DNA from 3 places in the Paenibacillus sp. 8b26 genome. Region 2 is predicted to be linked to each of the others. Evidence: riboswitches for the same ligand, from Rfam matches in the RefSeq annotation. Region 2 holds a riboswitch; each other region holds the start of a gene.
What was found. A riboswitch is a leader RNA that binds a small molecule or an ion and turns the genes downstream of it on or off. The one in region 2 is predicted to bind glycine.
Positions count from the first base shown of each region.

Region 1 (5,477 bases), 1.9 Mb from region 2:
ATATTAAAGCCGTATACGGTCAACAGACGGTAACGATTGCTGTACAGGTAGAACAGGTTAAACGTCTGGATGTCAGTTCATCAGAAGTTTCCCTTTTGTTGAAGGATACCGAGAAGGTGAAACTGACCGCGACCTTCCCGGATGGAACGGTGCAGGATGTTACAGAGTCCGCCGATTGGAGTTCAAGCAATGCAGCCGTGGCGGATGTACTGAAAGGCACGATTACGGGCTACAGCGCGGGTAAAGCGACGATTACCGGTAAATACGGTACGATGTCTGCTACCATTTCGGTGGATGTGGATCAAACGAATAAGCTGAAAGCCAGCGAATCCAATATTTTCCTCCGTTTGGATGAATCCAAAAAAGTACAGGTTTCTGCGGTGTACCCGGATGGAACGGTAACGGATGTCACGGATAAAGCCACATGGTCCACAAGCGACGAAAAAATTGCGACGGTGACCAAAGGAACGATTATGGCGATTGGAGCGGGTTCGGCTACGGTGACCGCGAAGTATGGCGATAAGATGGTTTCGATTAAGGCAGACGTGGAAACGTCCAGATATCTGAATTTGAGCGAGGACAAGCTGAGCCTGAATGCCAAGGAATCCAAGAAGCTCAAGCTAACCGCGACGTACGTAACAGGTACGGAAGAAGATATCACGGATAAGGCAGATTGGAAATCCAGCAATGAAGATATTGCATTTGTCAGCAAGGGTGAAGTGACGGGCTATAAAACAGGTGAGGCTACGATCACTGCTTCTTATGGCGGCAAAACAGTCACAGCGACGGTATCTGTGAATGTGCCTGGTGATCTGGCATTGTCCTCCAAAACGGCAACGATTGATATTAATGAGGACTATGTTGCGACTCTGACTGCTACCTATGCAGATGGTCGTAAGGAAGATGTTACACAGGATGCAGAATGGACTTCAAGTGCGGAAGATGTTGCTTCGGTATCCAAAGGTACAATTACAGGTAAAGCAGCGGGTAAGGCGGTTGTTACAGCCACTTATAATGGCAAAAAGCTGACCATTAATGTACAAGTCGGTCTCGTAGACCGTTTGGAAACAGATACACGCGTGATTGCGCTTGGTGCCCAGGAAACGAAGCAGTTGAAAGTAACAGGCGTCAAGAGTGGCGGTACAAAAACAGATGTAACCAAGGATGCCACCTGGACTACCAGCAATGTGAAAGTGGTCGAGGTTAGCGAGGGCTTGATCAAAGCGAATGGCAGTGGTAAGGCTACTGTTACAGCTTCTTATGGCAAGCAAAGCATTACATTTACAGTAGAAGTGGATGTGGCGCAACAGATTGAGGCGGATGCTATCGCGTTATCACTTAAATCCGGAGATCAAAAAACCATCGCAATTGTGGTCAAATCCAGTGACGGCAAAGAAAAGGATGTTACGGCCCAAGCTGAATGGAAAACGCTCAATTATAAGGTAGCTACGGTCAAAAAGGGACAGGTTACCGCAGTAAGCTACGGTAAAACCAATATTCAGGCGAAGTTCGGCGGGAAATATATCACCGTACCGGTGGATGTCGATACGCTTAAATATTTGCAAACCGACGAAGTCTCGCTGAATTTGAAAGCAGGACAGATAGCTAAGGTTACGGCTACAGCTACGTATAAGGATGAGTCGGAGAAGGATGTATCCAAGCCGGCAGTCTGGTCCTCTTCCCGAATTATTGTTGCCACGGTCAAAGACGGCAGCATTAAGGCACAGGGTAAAGGTAAAGCTGTGATTACCGTGAAATATGCAGGGAAAACAACGAAGGTACAGGTGAACGTACAGTAAGAAAAAAGGGGTGTCCCAAAAGCCATGGAAATGGCAATGGGGCGCCCCTTTGCTTTAGAGAAGGATATTCGTTGGCACTCAGATGGACGCTTCGCGAACGGACCGTTGTTCCAATCGCTATTGTGACCAGTGAGAAAAGCTTCTACAATCCTTCTAAAATCATAAAAAAACCGTTCTTTGATAAAATGGAAGTGTCTCCCGATTTACATGCGGGAGGAGGGTTACCGCTTAGAAGCTACGACTTATCCTTCTTGGCTGGAATGTTGCGCGTAAGCGACTCCGTCAGACGCTTGCCGGTCGGCGTTTGGGCCAGGCCGCCTTTGGCGGTCTCGCGGTGCTTGGACGGCATCGCGCTGCCGACTTCGAGCATCACGTCGATGACTTCGTCAGACGGGATGGCGCTGCGCACACCCGCCAGAGCCATATCCGCGGCGGCAAGCGCGGTCACGGCTCCCAGCCCGTTGCGCACGATGCACGGAATCTCCACGAGTCCGGCGACGGGGTCGCAAATCAGGCCGAGCGTGTTCTTGAGCGCGAGGCCTACTGCATGGATGGCCTGCTCTGGCGTACCGCCACGCAGCTCGACCATGGCCCCTGCGGCCATCCCGATGGCTGAGCCAATCTCGGCCTGACAGCCTCCCTCCGCACCGGAGATGAAGGAATTGTTGGCGATCACGTAGCCAATCGCTCCAGCGGCGAACAGTCCGCGCACCATATGCTCGTCATCCCAGCCGAATCGCTCCTGCGCGCTGATGAACACGCCGGGGATGACCCCGCATGAGCCTGCGGTGGGCGTAGCGACAATGCGCCCCATAGACGCATTGACCTCCGACACGGAGAGGGCATACGCCATGGCGAGTGCCGAGGCATCGCCAGAGCAGGTTTCTCCAGCACGCAAATATTCCGCCAAGCGTTTGCCGTCGCCGCCCGTCAATCCGCTGCGGGATACCGTGTCCTGTGTTTGCCCGCGATGAACGGCTTCCTTCATGACTTCATAATAATCAGCCATTTGTCGGAAGATTTCTTCCTCCGGTGTGTTCGTCTCTTGTACCTGTTCCTTGATCATCAGGCGACCAATCGTAGTGGATTCCTCGGCGCACAAGGCACCTAATTCATGCAGATGGCTAAACCGCATCGGATTCAGCTCCTTTTTTCAAATTAATCATTTTGATTTCATACATATGAGGCAAAGCCCGCAGCTCGGCAACTAATTCAGCCGGAGCGGGGCTATCGGTTTCGATAGCAGTGAGTGCTTCGCCATCCCGGCCTTTGCGATCCACATGCATGTAGGCAATGTTAATGTCAGCTGCACCCAGCGCCGAAGTCACCGCGCCCAATGTTCCGGGCTTATCCGAGTGAAGAAGCACCAGCGTAGGCAGCTCTCCGGTCAGATTAACCCGGAACTCGTTAAGCTGCTGGACATGAATGTTTCCGCCGCCGATGGAGGAGCCTAGCAGCGTGCGCTGGTCTTCACCTTTCCATAGCTCGAAGCGGACCGTGTTCGGATGGGGGGCGGGCAGTCCGCTGACAGCGAACTCTACTTCCATCCCGGCTTGCTCTGCACATTGCTCCGCATCCGGAATCCGGTGGTCGTCTGTATCGTAATTCAGCAATCCGGCGATGAGTGCCAGGTCTGTGCCGTGTCCCTTGTACGTATCGGCAAATGAGCCGTACAGCGTCAGGCGGGCCCGGTCAGGTTGCGCACCGAGCCAGTGCCGGGCAACACGTGCGAGCCGCACTGCGCCTGCGGTATGCGAGCTGGAGGGTCCGGTCATAGCCGGACCAATAATGGAAAATACATCTTTGAAACGCATGGTGTGGCCCCCTGTATGTTTGAATACCATAGTATATGGTGCTGCCGCGCCTTGCGCGGGTGCGACGGTTTCTAATGCTGACGCAGCATGTAAGCACAAAAAAGGACAGGATAAGGAAATTTCCCTTATCTCTGTCCTCGTTACCTGAGAGTTTCGTGCGGGTGTATACCGCCTTACCCCTTGGGTGGCTTGCGCTCTCTCCAGAGTTGCGTCAGATGGCGATTCATGGACCTGAGAGATTATCCGCCAGCCGGGTGCTGGCGTCTTGCTCCTTCGGTGCCGCCGGGATGTGCTTCCCGGACAGACTCTCCCGTCATCTTCATTCGCGTATACCGTTCAACATTTCCTCCTAAGCGTAATGTATGCCATGCCCGGTGTCAATCACAGGTTGGGATTTTACAGAATCAGGTACCTTCTCAATAAAAAAGATTAAATTTTACATAATTATGGATGAAAACAGGAAGGAATTAGAAGGTTGATAGCTAATCTGATAGAGGACAAGCTAATTTATGGAATAATGGGAGGGACATTTACGTATGGTAAAAGGTTTCCGGTTCACAGGTTCACGCTTAAAAGGAATGCTGCATCTGGCGGCAATCGTATCACTGCTGGTAGGACTCTTCGTTCCATTCGGCCAGGTCAAGGCAGAGGGCTCGTTGACGGTAGCGGAAGCGCTTCAGCGTCAAAGCAGCGGAGGTACGGTGACGGTAGAAGGCTACGTCGTCGGACATGCTACCGGATCGAAAACGGCTAATTTCTCTGCCCCGTTTGCAAACGATTTTAACGTACTGATTGCGGATCAGGCGAGTGAACGTAATACGTCTAATCTGTTAAATGTACAACTGACATCCGCGTATAGAGGAGCATTTGGGCTGTCAGGCCATCCTGAGCTGATCGGCAGTAAAATTCGCGTGACGGGTGCGCTCGGTGCCTATAACAATTTTGGCGGCGTGAAAAGCCCAAGCGCTGTGGAGCTAGTAAGCGGAAGCGAGCCTGGAAATCCTGGTGATCCGGGCGAACCTGATCCTGGTACCCCGGGTCAACCCGGTACGACATTACCGGATGGAAAAGGCAAAAAAGTGCTGTTCGATAATACGCACGCACAGACAGCCGGAGCAGCAGATTGGGTTATTGATGGAGCCTTTTCCGATTTTGCGGGCGGACTGCGTAATGCTGGTTTCACCGTGGACCCGTTGGACCGTTCCATTCCTTTTACCTATGGCGAGCAGGCTATAACGTACGACAAGCTACGTCCATATGATGTGTTCATCATTGGTGAAGCCAATGTTGCCTTTAAGGCATCCGAGCAAGCTGCTCTGGTGCAATATGTGAAGAATGGAGGCAGTATTTTCTTCATTTCTGACCACTATAACGCTGACCGGAACAAAAACCGTTGGGATTCCTCTGAGGTTATGAACGGCTACCGCCGTGGAGCCTATTCCAATCCGGCCAAAGGGATGACTACAGAAGAAGCTGCATCACCAGCTATGCAGGGATTAACCAGTTCCGACTGGCTGGCGACGAACTTTGGCGTTCGTTTCCGCTACAATGCACTTGGTGACGTGAACGCTACGGATATCGTAGCGGCAGATCAATCCTTTGGCATTACGAAGGGTGTACGTTCGATAGCAATGCATGCTGGTTCTACACTGGCGATTATTGACCCGACCAAGGCGAAAGGAATCGCTTATATTCCTACAGGCACGAAAAAATGGGGTAATGCCGTGGACCAGGGTGTCTATAACGGCGGGGGGCGTGCTGAAGGACCTTATGCTGCTGTAGCCAAGGTAGGTCAGGGCAAGGCAGCGTTTATCGGTGATTCTTCCCCAGTTGAGGATGCCACGCCGAAATATGTACGTGAGGA
Region 1 covers NZ_CP192445.1:2,774,823-2,780,299, reverse strand. Annotated here, with positions in the region: gene ACQ4MX_RS12765 (Ig-like domain-containing protein) at 1-1,799, shown strand, start outside; gene sdaAA (L-serine ammonia-lyase, iron-sulfur-dependent, subunit alpha) at 2,035-2,934, opposite strand; gene sdaAB (L-serine ammonia-lyase, iron-sulfur-dependent subunit beta) at 2,924-3,613, opposite strand; glycine riboswitch at 3,823-3,936, opposite strand; gene ACQ4MX_RS12750 (DUF6359 domain-containing protein) at 4,150-5,477, shown strand, end outside.
Region 1: linked by a shared signal. The riboswitch ahead of sdaAB (L-serine ammonia-lyase, iron-sulfur-dependent subunit beta) and the one ahead of ACQ4MX_RS21700 (alanine/glycine:cation symporter family protein) in region 2 are both predicted to bind glycine.

Region 2 (5,477 bases):
TGTAATGGCTGAGGGACACTCCCTTTTCTTTGTTTCTTTACGAGCTGACTGTTTGTCCTTTTTCTTCTATGTCTATGGCTGCTCCTGCACTGGCACCTGCGAGTATTCCCTTTTTCTTGTTGGGATACAGGGAATCCATATAGGTACGGGTTTCTGCAACTACAATTCCCGACAAGCCAAGCAGTGCAATCAAGTTCGGGAAGGCCATCATGGCGTTAAAGATATCTGCCAGTAACCAGATCGCATCCAGCTTAATAAACGCGCCTCCGGCAACCAGCGCAATGAACAGATAACGGTACGGTTTAATCCATTTGACACCCAGCAAATATTCAACACAGCGTTCTCCGTAGTAGTTCCAGCCAAGCATCGTGGTGAACGCGAACATAATCAGAATGATTGTGAGCAGTTCCGCACCAAGCGGGAATGCGCTGGAGAAAGCTTGCTGCGTCATCAAGCCCGCATCGGTAGGACCGCTCCATACGCCGCTAACCAGCAGCGTCAACCCGGTCATCACACAAATAATCATCGTATCTATAAAGACACCTGTCATGGAAATCAACCCCTGCTCCGCAGGCCATTTGGTTTTGGCAGCTGCGGCTGCAATCGGTGCGCTTCCCAATCCGGCCTCATTGGCAAAAATCCCTCTGGCTACCCCGCTGCGCATCGCCAGCATAATCGTAGCCCCGGCAAATCCACCCGTCGCAGACGTCGTGGAAAATGCCGAATGCAGCACAAGCGCGAGTGCGGCAGGAATCTGATCGGCGAACCGAATCAATACGATCATACAGATCAGTACGTACAAGCCTGTTTTGAAAGGGACCACTTTGGTCGATACCTTGGCAATGCTCTTGAGTCCTCCAATGGTAACGAGTCCCGTAAGAGTAGCAATGATCACTGCCGTTACAATCGGCGGAACACCAAAGCTGTTTTCGGTCGAGGATACAATCGCTTTGACCTGCGGAAACGTTCCAATCCCGAACAGCGCCACCAGCATCCCGGAAAAGGCGAATAGCATCGCCAGCGGTTTAAAGCGGCGTCCAAGCCCTTTTTCAATATAATACATCGGGCCGCCGGAAAATTGTCCATTCCGATCCTTCACCCGGTATTTTACCGCAAGCACACCTTCCGCATATTTCGTCGCCATCCCGAAAAAGGCTGCAACAACCATCCAGAACAAGGCACCCGGTCCGCCCAGTTTTATCGCTGTCGCGACGCCGACAATACTTCCTGTACCTACTGTAGCCGCCAGCGCCGTACTCAGGGCCGCAAAGCTGCTGACATCCCCGCTACCTTCATTTGGGGCCTTGCCAATCAGTTTGATCGCCAGAGGCAGGCGGAAAACCTGCAACATTTTCAAACGTATGGTCAGCCACAGACCTGTTCCCATGACGAGAATGATCAGAGGAGCCCCCCATATCCAACTGCTAATCGTTTCTAACACATGTACCAAATTCATTTCAACCCGCTCCTCCAGCATATTAAAAAACAAAAAAGAGTCAAATCCGCTGATTCGACTCCTGGAGAGGTTAAAGGCACGAAAAAATACAACCGTCTTGTGCAGGATTCAGCCACTACAGCTCATAAAAAAGCCTAGGGCATCCCCTGTCACAGGTTATTCGCGTCTCTGTCCTTTTGCCTGAGAGTTTAAGCAGATGATATCTGCGGTGCACCTTCGGCGCCCAATTAAGGGTCTCTCCAGAGTTCTGTCCGTTTACGGTCCCGCTTGTTGCTGTAATCAGCCCAAGCACCTGAGAGTTTTGCCCCTTCGGTCGGAACTTACGTTCCATCTCCCGCAAACATCAACCAGACATATGAAATTGTTTTTTATTATACAGAAAACTTTCAGCTTTTTACAAGTGAAAAATTTGTGAAGTCGTTTGGTTATCTTAAGATGAGCCTATAAAATAAAGGCGGGCGCAGCCAGATTCATCCTCATGATGTTCTCTGTCGCCCCCGCCCCCAGGCCATATTGGGTTATATTCAGTTAGCTTGAATTACAGTTCTTCGCCGTTGGTGGCAATTACATTTTTGTACCAGTCAAAAGAATCCTTCTTGGAGCGCTTCAGTGTTCCGTTACCGTCATCGTCCAGATCAACATAAATAAATCCGTAACGCTTGGACATTTCGGAAGTGGACATACTCACGAGGTCGATAGGTCCCCAGCTAGTGTAACCGATCAGATCCACACCGTCCGCAATCGCTTCCTTCATTTGAGCGATATGCTGGCGCAAATAATCAATGCGATACGTGTCGTGAATGAAGCCGTCTTCTTCCACCTTGTCATATGCACCCAAGCCGTTTTCCACGATGAACAGCGGCTTTTGATAACGGTCATATAATGTGTTCAGCGTAACACGCAGGCCGATCGGATCAATCTGCCAGCCCCAGTCAGAGGATTGTAAATACGGATTTTTCACGCCGCCAATCAGGTTCCCCGCTGCCTTCTCGCCTTCCGGTCCTGCAGAGACGGTCAAGGTCATGTAATAGCTGAATGAGATGTAATCGACCGTGTTGTTTTTCAGAATTTCGGCATCGCCGGGTTCTGTGTGCAAGACAATATTATTTTCTTCAAAATAACGGTTCATATAATTTGAATATTCCCCACGGGCATGTACATCCGTAAAGAACAGATTCATCTGGTTTTCATGCTGACTTTTCAGCACGTCTTCCGGGTTACACGTATGTGCATAGCTTTCCATACGAGCCAGCATACAGCCAATTTGAGAACCAGGAATAATCTCATGGCCTCGTTTTGTCGCCAATGCGCTCGCCACAAACTGGTGATGCAGGGCTTGATAGATCGCTTGTTGCTTATTATCTACACGGTCAATGACCACACCGCCACCTGTGAACGGACTCATCGTCATCACATTGATCTCATTAAAAGTCAGCCAGTATTTCACTTTATCCTTATAACGTGTAAACACCGTTTCGGCATAATTTACGTAGTGCTGTATTACTTCGCGACCCAGCCACCCATTATACTTCTGTGTCAGACCTAGCGGTGTTTCGTAATGGGACAATGTCACCAGTGGCTCTATCCCATACTTGCGCAGCTCGTCAAATACATTGTCGTAAAATTGCAGTCCTGCTTCATTCGGCTCTGCATCATCGCCATTCGGGAAAATCCGCGACCAGTTGATGGACATACGGAATACCTTAAAGCCCATTTCCGCAAACAATGCGATATCTTCTTTGTAATGATGATAGAAGTCCACACCTTCGCGCTTTGGAAAACGGGCATTTACCTTGCCAGCCAAAATGTCTTCGAGCCGCTCGGACGAAATCTCTATAGCATGATCGTTTGTGCGCTCTGCTTTGGGTACATAGGCAATTACGTCCGCACTGGACAATCCTTTTCCATCTACGTCAAAAGCGCCTTCCAATTGGTTGGCTGCGGTTGCCCCACCCCACAGAAAGTTTTTCGGAAATCCTTTTAATGTCTTAGTCATAGTATAAGAGCCTCTTTTCTTAGTTTATAGGTTAACACTTGTGGAGCATTCCAATCAGGTGTTGTCCTGCGCAAACAGCTTGATATCTTCTTTGTAACGATGGTAAAAATCAATACCTACCAGCTTCATATTGTCTTCTGTAGGCACTTCTGTAATAGAGCCCTTGATTCCTTGTGGCGATACGTCCTGAGTGGACCAGCCTTTACCATCTTCGTTATAAGCACCCTCACACTGGTTATGGCGTAACTTCCTTTCTTGATGGCAAGTCTATCGGCGGAAATCAACGATGGACGGAGAAGGCTGCTTAAAGCCGTTTTCCAATATTTCAATTGTCAGCAAAATCTCCTCGTCCTTCACCAGCTTGGGTGTGCCGTTCACGATTGACTCATACAATGAGTCATACAGTTGTCCATAATCTGCTACCGGTGTAGGAATGGTTTCTTCAAAAGCTTCACTGCTACCGGGTAGCACGTATTTAAGCTTGCCATAGGAAGACGGATCATCCAGTCCGAAACCTTCCGCATCCGGGGTCTTGCCGGCTTTCAGCCAGGTTTCCTGCTGATCGTCCCCCCATTTGACAAAGCTGCCTTTCGTCCCGTGAATGGTGAACTGCGGGTAAGGCAGACACACCACAAGAGAGGTTTTGACAATCACTTTTTTGTCCGGGTAATACAATATGGTTTCATTGTAATCATCAGCGCCCTGAGGAGTACGAATGGACTTGATGTCATACCCGACTTGCTCCGGTCTGCCAAATAAGGCGATGAGCCTGTCCAATGTATGAACACCGAGTCCGTAGTACATTCCGTTGACAGGATTGCCGCCGGGCATACTGGCATCGGGACGGAAATAATCGTAATGGGATTCAATTTCGACGATGTCGCCCAGTTTTCCGGAATGGAGAGCTTCCTTGAACGCCAGATAATCGCTGTCAAACCTACGGTTTTGATAAGGCATAATGATGAGATTATGTTCCTTGGCGAGTTGGGTCAGTTCCCGCGCTTGCTCAAGGTTTTCACAAAAAGGCTTTTCCACCAGCACATGCTTGCCATGGGATAGTGCCAATTTTGCATATTCATAATGCGTAGAGGAAGGCGTACATACAACGACGAGTGATATTTCCGGGTCGCCCAGAACGTCCATAATTTGGTCCGAGAACTGAATGTCTGGGTAAGCCGTTTCCATGTCCTCCCTCACTTGGCGTGTGAACACTCTCGATACTTGAAAGGTGTCCCTGATCTGAACATAGGGCAGATGATATCTGGTTGTACTTTTGCCAAATCCTAAATATGCAATTTGAATCGTCATTTCGCAAATCCCCTCGTTTCCTAAAGGCTTAGCTTTACGATATCGCAAGTATTGCCAGAATAATACCACATCATAAAAACTGTTCTTTTGAAATGCATTGACAGATGATATAAAATGGACGTAATGCCCTCATAAGCATCCTAACCGTTGTAACGCGTTTCATGTCAAGTATTTTTCTTATGTGAGGAGAAGCATCATGTCGAATCTTGATCAAATTGCCAAACTGGCTGGCTTTTCCAAAGCTACGGTATCCAGAGTATTAAACAATTCCCCCCATGTGAGCCAGGAAACGAGAAGCAAAATTTTAAAAATCATGCAGGAGCTGGATTACGTTCCCAACCGGAACGCCATTTCCTTATCCAAAGGTCAGACCCTTCAAATTGGCATTATCACTTCAACCATTAATGAAATTGTTCTCGCATTTCTGAACAGCTTTGTAGAGGTGGCGGCCCAGTATGAATTCCAAACGATTATTTATACTTCCGGAGAAGACAAGAAGAAAGAGCTTCTGGCCTTCGAAGATCTGAAAAGAAAAAGAGTTGATGCGTTAGTTATCATTTCCTGTGTAAATGATACCGATTTGTTAAGCACTTATTGCAAGTATGGCCCGATCGTGTCATGGCAACGAATGGATCATACCGATATTCGCTCCGTCGCCATGGACCAGTATGAAGGATATATGCTAGCGCTAAAACACTTGATACAAAAAGGCTATAC
Region 2 covers NZ_CP192445.1:4,649,898-4,655,374, reverse strand. Annotated here, with positions in the region: gene ACQ4MX_RS21700 (alanine/glycine:cation symporter family protein) at 38-1,456, opposite strand; glycine riboswitch at 1,615-1,709, opposite strand; glycine riboswitch at 1,727-1,803, opposite strand; gene ACQ4MX_RS21695 (glycoside hydrolase family 1 protein) at 1,995-3,452, opposite strand; partial or broken gene ACQ4MX_RS21690 (family 1 glycosylhydrolase) at 3,507-3,677, opposite strand; gene ACQ4MX_RS21685 (oxidoreductase) at 3,720-4,760, opposite strand; gene ACQ4MX_RS21680 (LacI family DNA-binding transcriptional regulator) at 4,957-5,477, shown strand, end outside.

Region 3 (5,477 bases), 190 kb from region 2:
GCTGTTTCATTGGGTCTGGCTCCTTTCAACCAACAAGATCGTAAAAACGTAAAACGATTAACAAATGATTAATAAACGAGTGCCAACTGGGCAGCGGTTAGTAACGGATCACGATAGTTATAGTAAGACGAGCGTTTAAATCAGCGTGGACGTTTATAAAAGGGTGAGGCTACCACCTCGGCGCGCAGGCGCTTGCCACGAATCTCGACCTCCAGCGGCGTGGATAGGGAACTAAAACGACTGTCCACCAGAGCCAAACCCAGATTACGTTTTAAGGTGGGCGACTGGGTTCCAGTTGTGACCTCGCCAATTTGCTGCCCTTCCGCGAACACGGGGTAATGGGCACGCGGTATGCCACGGTCAAGCATTTCCAGCCCGATCAGCTTGCGCGGAATACCTTGTTCTTTCTGGCGTTGCAGAGCTGCTTTGCCGATAAAATCTCCCTTATTCAGCTTGACGAAGAAGCCTAAACCAGCTTCCAGCGGTGAAATCGTGGCGGACAGCTCCTGTCCGTACAGCGGCAGCCGCGCCTCGAAACGCAGTGTATCCCGGGCTCCAAGTCCGGCGGGAACCAGACCATACGGCTCACCGATGCGAAGCAATCCGTCCCACACTGCCGGTGCATTCGCAGCAGGCACATAAAATTCAAAGCCGTCTTCCCCTGTGTATCCGGTGCGGGAGACGAGCGCTTTTGCTCCGAACAATTGCACATCCTCGCTGAATCGGAAGGAGGCCAGCTTTGTAATGTCCGTGTCTGTCACGGCGGCGGCAATACGTGCAGCTTCAGGCCCTTGCAACGCCAGCAGTGCCACCGCATCTGATACGTTTTCCAGATGAACGGATGCAGGCGCATGGCGAAGCAGCCAATCCCAATCCTTATCGATGTTGGAGGCATTCACAACGAGCATGTAACGCTCCGGCCCTTTATAGTAGACAAGGAGGTCGTCTACTACACCTCCATCCGGGTAACACAGGAGCGAATATTGGGCCTGGCCCGGCTCCAATTGGCTGACATCGTTCGTCGTCACCTGTTGCAGAAATGTTTCGGCTTCCTGGCCCTCGACCAAGAATTCACCCATATGCGATACATCGAATAATCCTGCATGTTGCCGGACGGCCTCATGTTCCTTTTGAATGCCACTGAACTGTACAGGCAGCTCCCAGCCGCCAAAATCAATGCAACGAACCCCCGACAGCGTGCTGTAGGATGAATGCAGCGGCGTTTTTCGCAAGTTAGTCATTTTTCCACTCCTATCCGGTATGATCGGCTAAACAAAAAAGACAGGCCGAAAAAAACGTATGGACGGCAGTCCACACACTTTTTTTCAGCTCTGTCCTTGATACCTGAGAGTTACCCCGGTGTGTACCGGGTTTCCCCTTGGGTGATCCGCCTGTATGGCGAATGCTCTCCAGAGATGCGTCCGGCAGAGGTCCTTTTGCCTGAGAGATTCACCTGCGGTGCAGGTTTACTCCTTCGGCGCTGCCTCTGGATCAGCTATACGTCATCCGGCCCTGCCGGTTGGTTACAGCTTGATCCGACTCGCTTGCTGCCTTGTTTTACAGGTGGCAACAGTGATGCGAGTGTTGACAGTCTCTCCCTCCACGTTCATCCGCGTTTACAATTATTAGGTGTTTCCAAAAGCACTTGTTATAACCCATTAATACGCAAATTTATTCGAAATGTCAACAAAAATGTCATGAAAAACATTATTAAAAACATTTTATTCATAAATAAGGATATGTAAGCGTTTGTTATAATCTGTCGTATTTTTAGTTAGAAAGATATATGGAGTAATGTGAAATATTTTTGTTAGTATTATTGACATGATAGTTCTAGTTGTCATAATCTTAACCTGTCATAGACGGGTAGGCAAAACGATGTAATCCATATGAAAGCGAGGCGGAGCAGGATGAGTGAAGTGAAGCAGCAATTGTGGTACACGGAAGAACATGAATGGGTTCAGCGCACAGAGGATGGAACGGTACGAATCGGTATTACGGACTTTGCACAGCATCAACTGGGCGATATCGTTTTTGTGGAGCTGCCTGGGGAGGGAGCAACGATTGAGCAGGGGGCGGAGATTGGTACTATTGAATCGGTAAAGACAGTATCCGACCTGTTCGCTCCAGTAACGGGAACGGTGTTGAAGGTGAATGAAGCGCTGGAAGGTACGCCTGAGCTGGTCAACGAATCTCCTTACGAAAAAGGCTGGATGATCGAAGTGAAGATTGGGGAAGATCTGGAGGGGGCATTAAGCAAGCTGCTGTCTGCGGATCAGTACGAGCAGTTGACTGCCAATGAGTAATAATGGGGCAATGTAGATTGGATAATTGAATAAGGGCGGCGTTTGTCCGCTCGATTTTGTATAAAAATAGTCGCGATGAATTGGCATAGCGGCTATTTTTGCTGTCTTTTTTTGCAAGCGTAATTACGTGTTTTTCTCTTGTTTAGAGGATAGACCTCATACATAAATTGTACCGATGACAGGATGGTTTTTCGACTAAATACTCGTGTTACAGGCCATATTAAGAGGAATTATGCAGAATGATTTCGCGCCTGTTTATCTTAAATTTAAATGTTGTCATCAACGTTCATGACGAAAGTACGTTTTCATTTCGTTGAAGAAGATAGCGTTGTCATTTAGTATGAATTTTAAGAAAAGGTAGTGATGCTTTTTACCTATAAGGAGGATATGAATATGAGCACAGTGGACACAAAGTCCAGTTCAAACGGAGGAGCGCGCGTTGCCGTACAGCGTTTTGGCCGTTTTCTCAGTGGTATGGTTATGCCCAATATGGGGGCCTTTATCGCATGGGGATTGATCACGGCACTTTTTATTCCGACCGGATGGTTCCCAAATGAGGGGTTTGCACAACTGGTTGATCCGATGAAAAATTATTTGCTGCCGCTGCTAATCGGTTATACAGGTGGCACAATGATTCACGGACAGCGCGGAGGTGTGATCGGGGCCATTATGACGATGGGTGTCATTGTCGGGGCGGACATTCCGATGTTTCTCGGCGCGATGATAGCTGGTCCGCTGGCTGCATGGATATTGAAGAAATTCGACAAAGCGATTGACGGCAAAGTTAAATCAGGCTTTGAAATGCTGGTCAATAACTTCTCGGCAGGGATTATCGGGGCGATTTTAGCGTTGCTTGCCCATGTGGCAATCGGCCCGGTAGTACAAATCATCAGTCAAGTGTTGTCAGCAGGGGTACAGTTCCTCGTGAACGCAGGGCTTTTGCCGCTCGTCAACCTCATTATTGAGCCCGGAAAAGTATTGTTTTTAAACAACGCGCTGAACCACGGAGTATTGAGTCCGATTGCGCTGGAGGAAGCTTCAAGAACAGGCAAATCCGTTTTGTTCATGCTGGAATCCAACCCTGGACCGGGGCTCGGTATTTTGCTGGCCTACTGCCTGTTTGGTAAAGGTTCTGCGAAGTCGTCGGCTCCCGGTGCGGTCATCATTCACTTTTTCGGCGGGATTCATGAAATTTATTTCCCTTATATTTTGATGAAGCCGATTCTGATTCTTGCTGCTATAGCTGGGGGCGTAGTGGGAACGTTCTGTTTCATGCTGACAGGTGCCGGACTGGTTGCAGCTCCTTCACCGGGTAGTATCATTGCTTATTTCCTGATGACGCCAAAAGGTGGATATTTGCCAATGCTGAGCGGTGTGATCGCTGCTGCGGTCGTATCGTTTGCTGTTGCTGCTGTGTTACTCAAGACAGGTAAGCAAAAAGAAGAGGATCTAGAGGAAGCGGCATCCCGCATGAAGGATATGAAAACTCAAAGCAAGGGTGCAAGCGAAAACGCTACTGTAACGGAAGATAACCGCGAAGCTGATCGTGCTGCGGAGATTGCCGAAGTTCAAACGGTCAAGGATAAATCAGATGTGAACAAGATCGTCTTTTCCTGTGATGCAGGTATGGGCTCAAGCGCTATGGGCGCCTCGATTTTACGCAAAAAAATGAAGCAGGCGGGTGTGGACGTTACGGTAACGAACACGGCAATCAGTGAGATTCCGCAGGATGCAGATATTGTCATTACGCAAAAAACGTTGACAGACCGGGCTAAAACGGTAGCTCCGAATGCCGAGCACATTTCCATTGACAATTTCCTGAAGAGCCCTGAATACGAAGCGCTGGTGGAACGTCTGAAATCCGATTCTTAATCCACCGTAGTAGTCAGGCCGCCTGTGTGCAGTAGGTATTCTGCGGAGGGGATGAGCTTGGGAAGGAACGGTATGCGCTTATGAATATTACGAAACGACAACGTGACATCGTGGAATATCTTCTGGAGCAGTCCAAAGAGGTAACTGCCGGGGAAATTGCCGAGAAGATCAATGTCAGCACAAGGACGGTTCACCGGGAACTCAGTGCAGTCGAGCATTGGTTAGCGGCTCATGAGGTAAAGCTGGAGAAAAAATCAGGGATTGGAATCTATGTGGATGCCGACTCAGATCAGCTTGTATGTCTGCGGGAGCAATTGATGCATACGAAGTCGGACGAATATTCGGCTGAGGAAAGAAAGATCGTAGTTCTCTGTATGCTGCTGGATACACAGGAGCCGATCAAGCTGCTGGCGCTGGCTTCTGGTTTGAAGGTCACGGTAACTACTGTCAGTCATGATCTGGACGAATTGCAAGACTGGATCGGGGAACGGGGACTCGTGCTTGTGCGCAGACGCGGGTACGGCGTCGAGATTACAGGCAGGGAGACAGACAAAAGACGGGCGATTTCCGAGCTGGCTCTCGAAAATTTGGACGAATCGGATCTGTTTTCCGGCCGGGAAGAACCCCGCCCCTTGACGCGTGTCGCCGATAAGCTACTGGAGATGATTGGCAGAGAGAACCTGCTGACCGTGGAAAATGCCCTCTGGCAGCCCCATGAGAAATGGCTGGAAAGCATGGTGGAAAGCAAATATATGGAGCTGCTGATTCAAATTTGCGTTTCGTTGGCACGTTTGCGACTCGGATACGTTGTGGATCATCGTCTCTCATATTCGAAAACGGATTCGGATGAGAATGTCGTGCTGCGTACAGCTATGGTGGAACGCATATGCACAGAGTTGTCAGAGGCGCTGGATATTGAATTTCCGGAGCCGGAACGATCTTATTTCAGAATGCTGTTTCGTGATGCCGAGAATCATTCTACCCGGCTACTGCCGTTGGATGATCTCGTACTGTTGGAGTCGGTTCATGAGTTGATTCGTCGCGTGGAGGAAGAGACAGGCACGCCATTGGCAGAGGATCGGGTTCTGCGTGAAGGACTGATTGCACATATGGCTCCGGTACTCAAACGTCTGAAGGAAGGCAGATCCATCCGTAATCCCCTGCTTCAGCAAATCCGCAAGGATTACGGCAGCTTGTTCGACTCGGTGAAGAAGGCTGCGGCGGACATGACAGAAATGGAAGTGCCGGATGAAGAGATCGGATTTCTCGTCATGCATTTCGGCGCTTCGCTGGAGCGGC
Region 3 covers NZ_CP192445.1:4,836,506-4,841,982, forward strand. Annotated here, with positions in the region: gene gcvPA (aminomethyl-transferring glycine dehydrogenase subunit GcvPA) at 1-10, opposite strand, end outside; gene gcvT (glycine cleavage system aminomethyltransferase GcvT) at 141-1,241, opposite strand; glycine riboswitch at 1,322-1,418, opposite strand; glycine riboswitch at 1,419-1,610, opposite strand; gene gcvH (glycine cleavage system protein GcvH) at 1,911-2,306, shown strand; gene ACQ4MX_RS22545 (PTS mannitol transporter subunit IICB) at 2,700-4,178, shown strand; gene ACQ4MX_RS22550 (BglG family transcription antiterminator) at 4,259-5,477, shown strand, end outside.
Region 3: linked by a shared signal. The riboswitch ahead of gcvT (glycine cleavage system aminomethyltransferase GcvT) and the one ahead of ACQ4MX_RS21700 (alanine/glycine:cation symporter family protein) in region 2 are both predicted to bind glycine.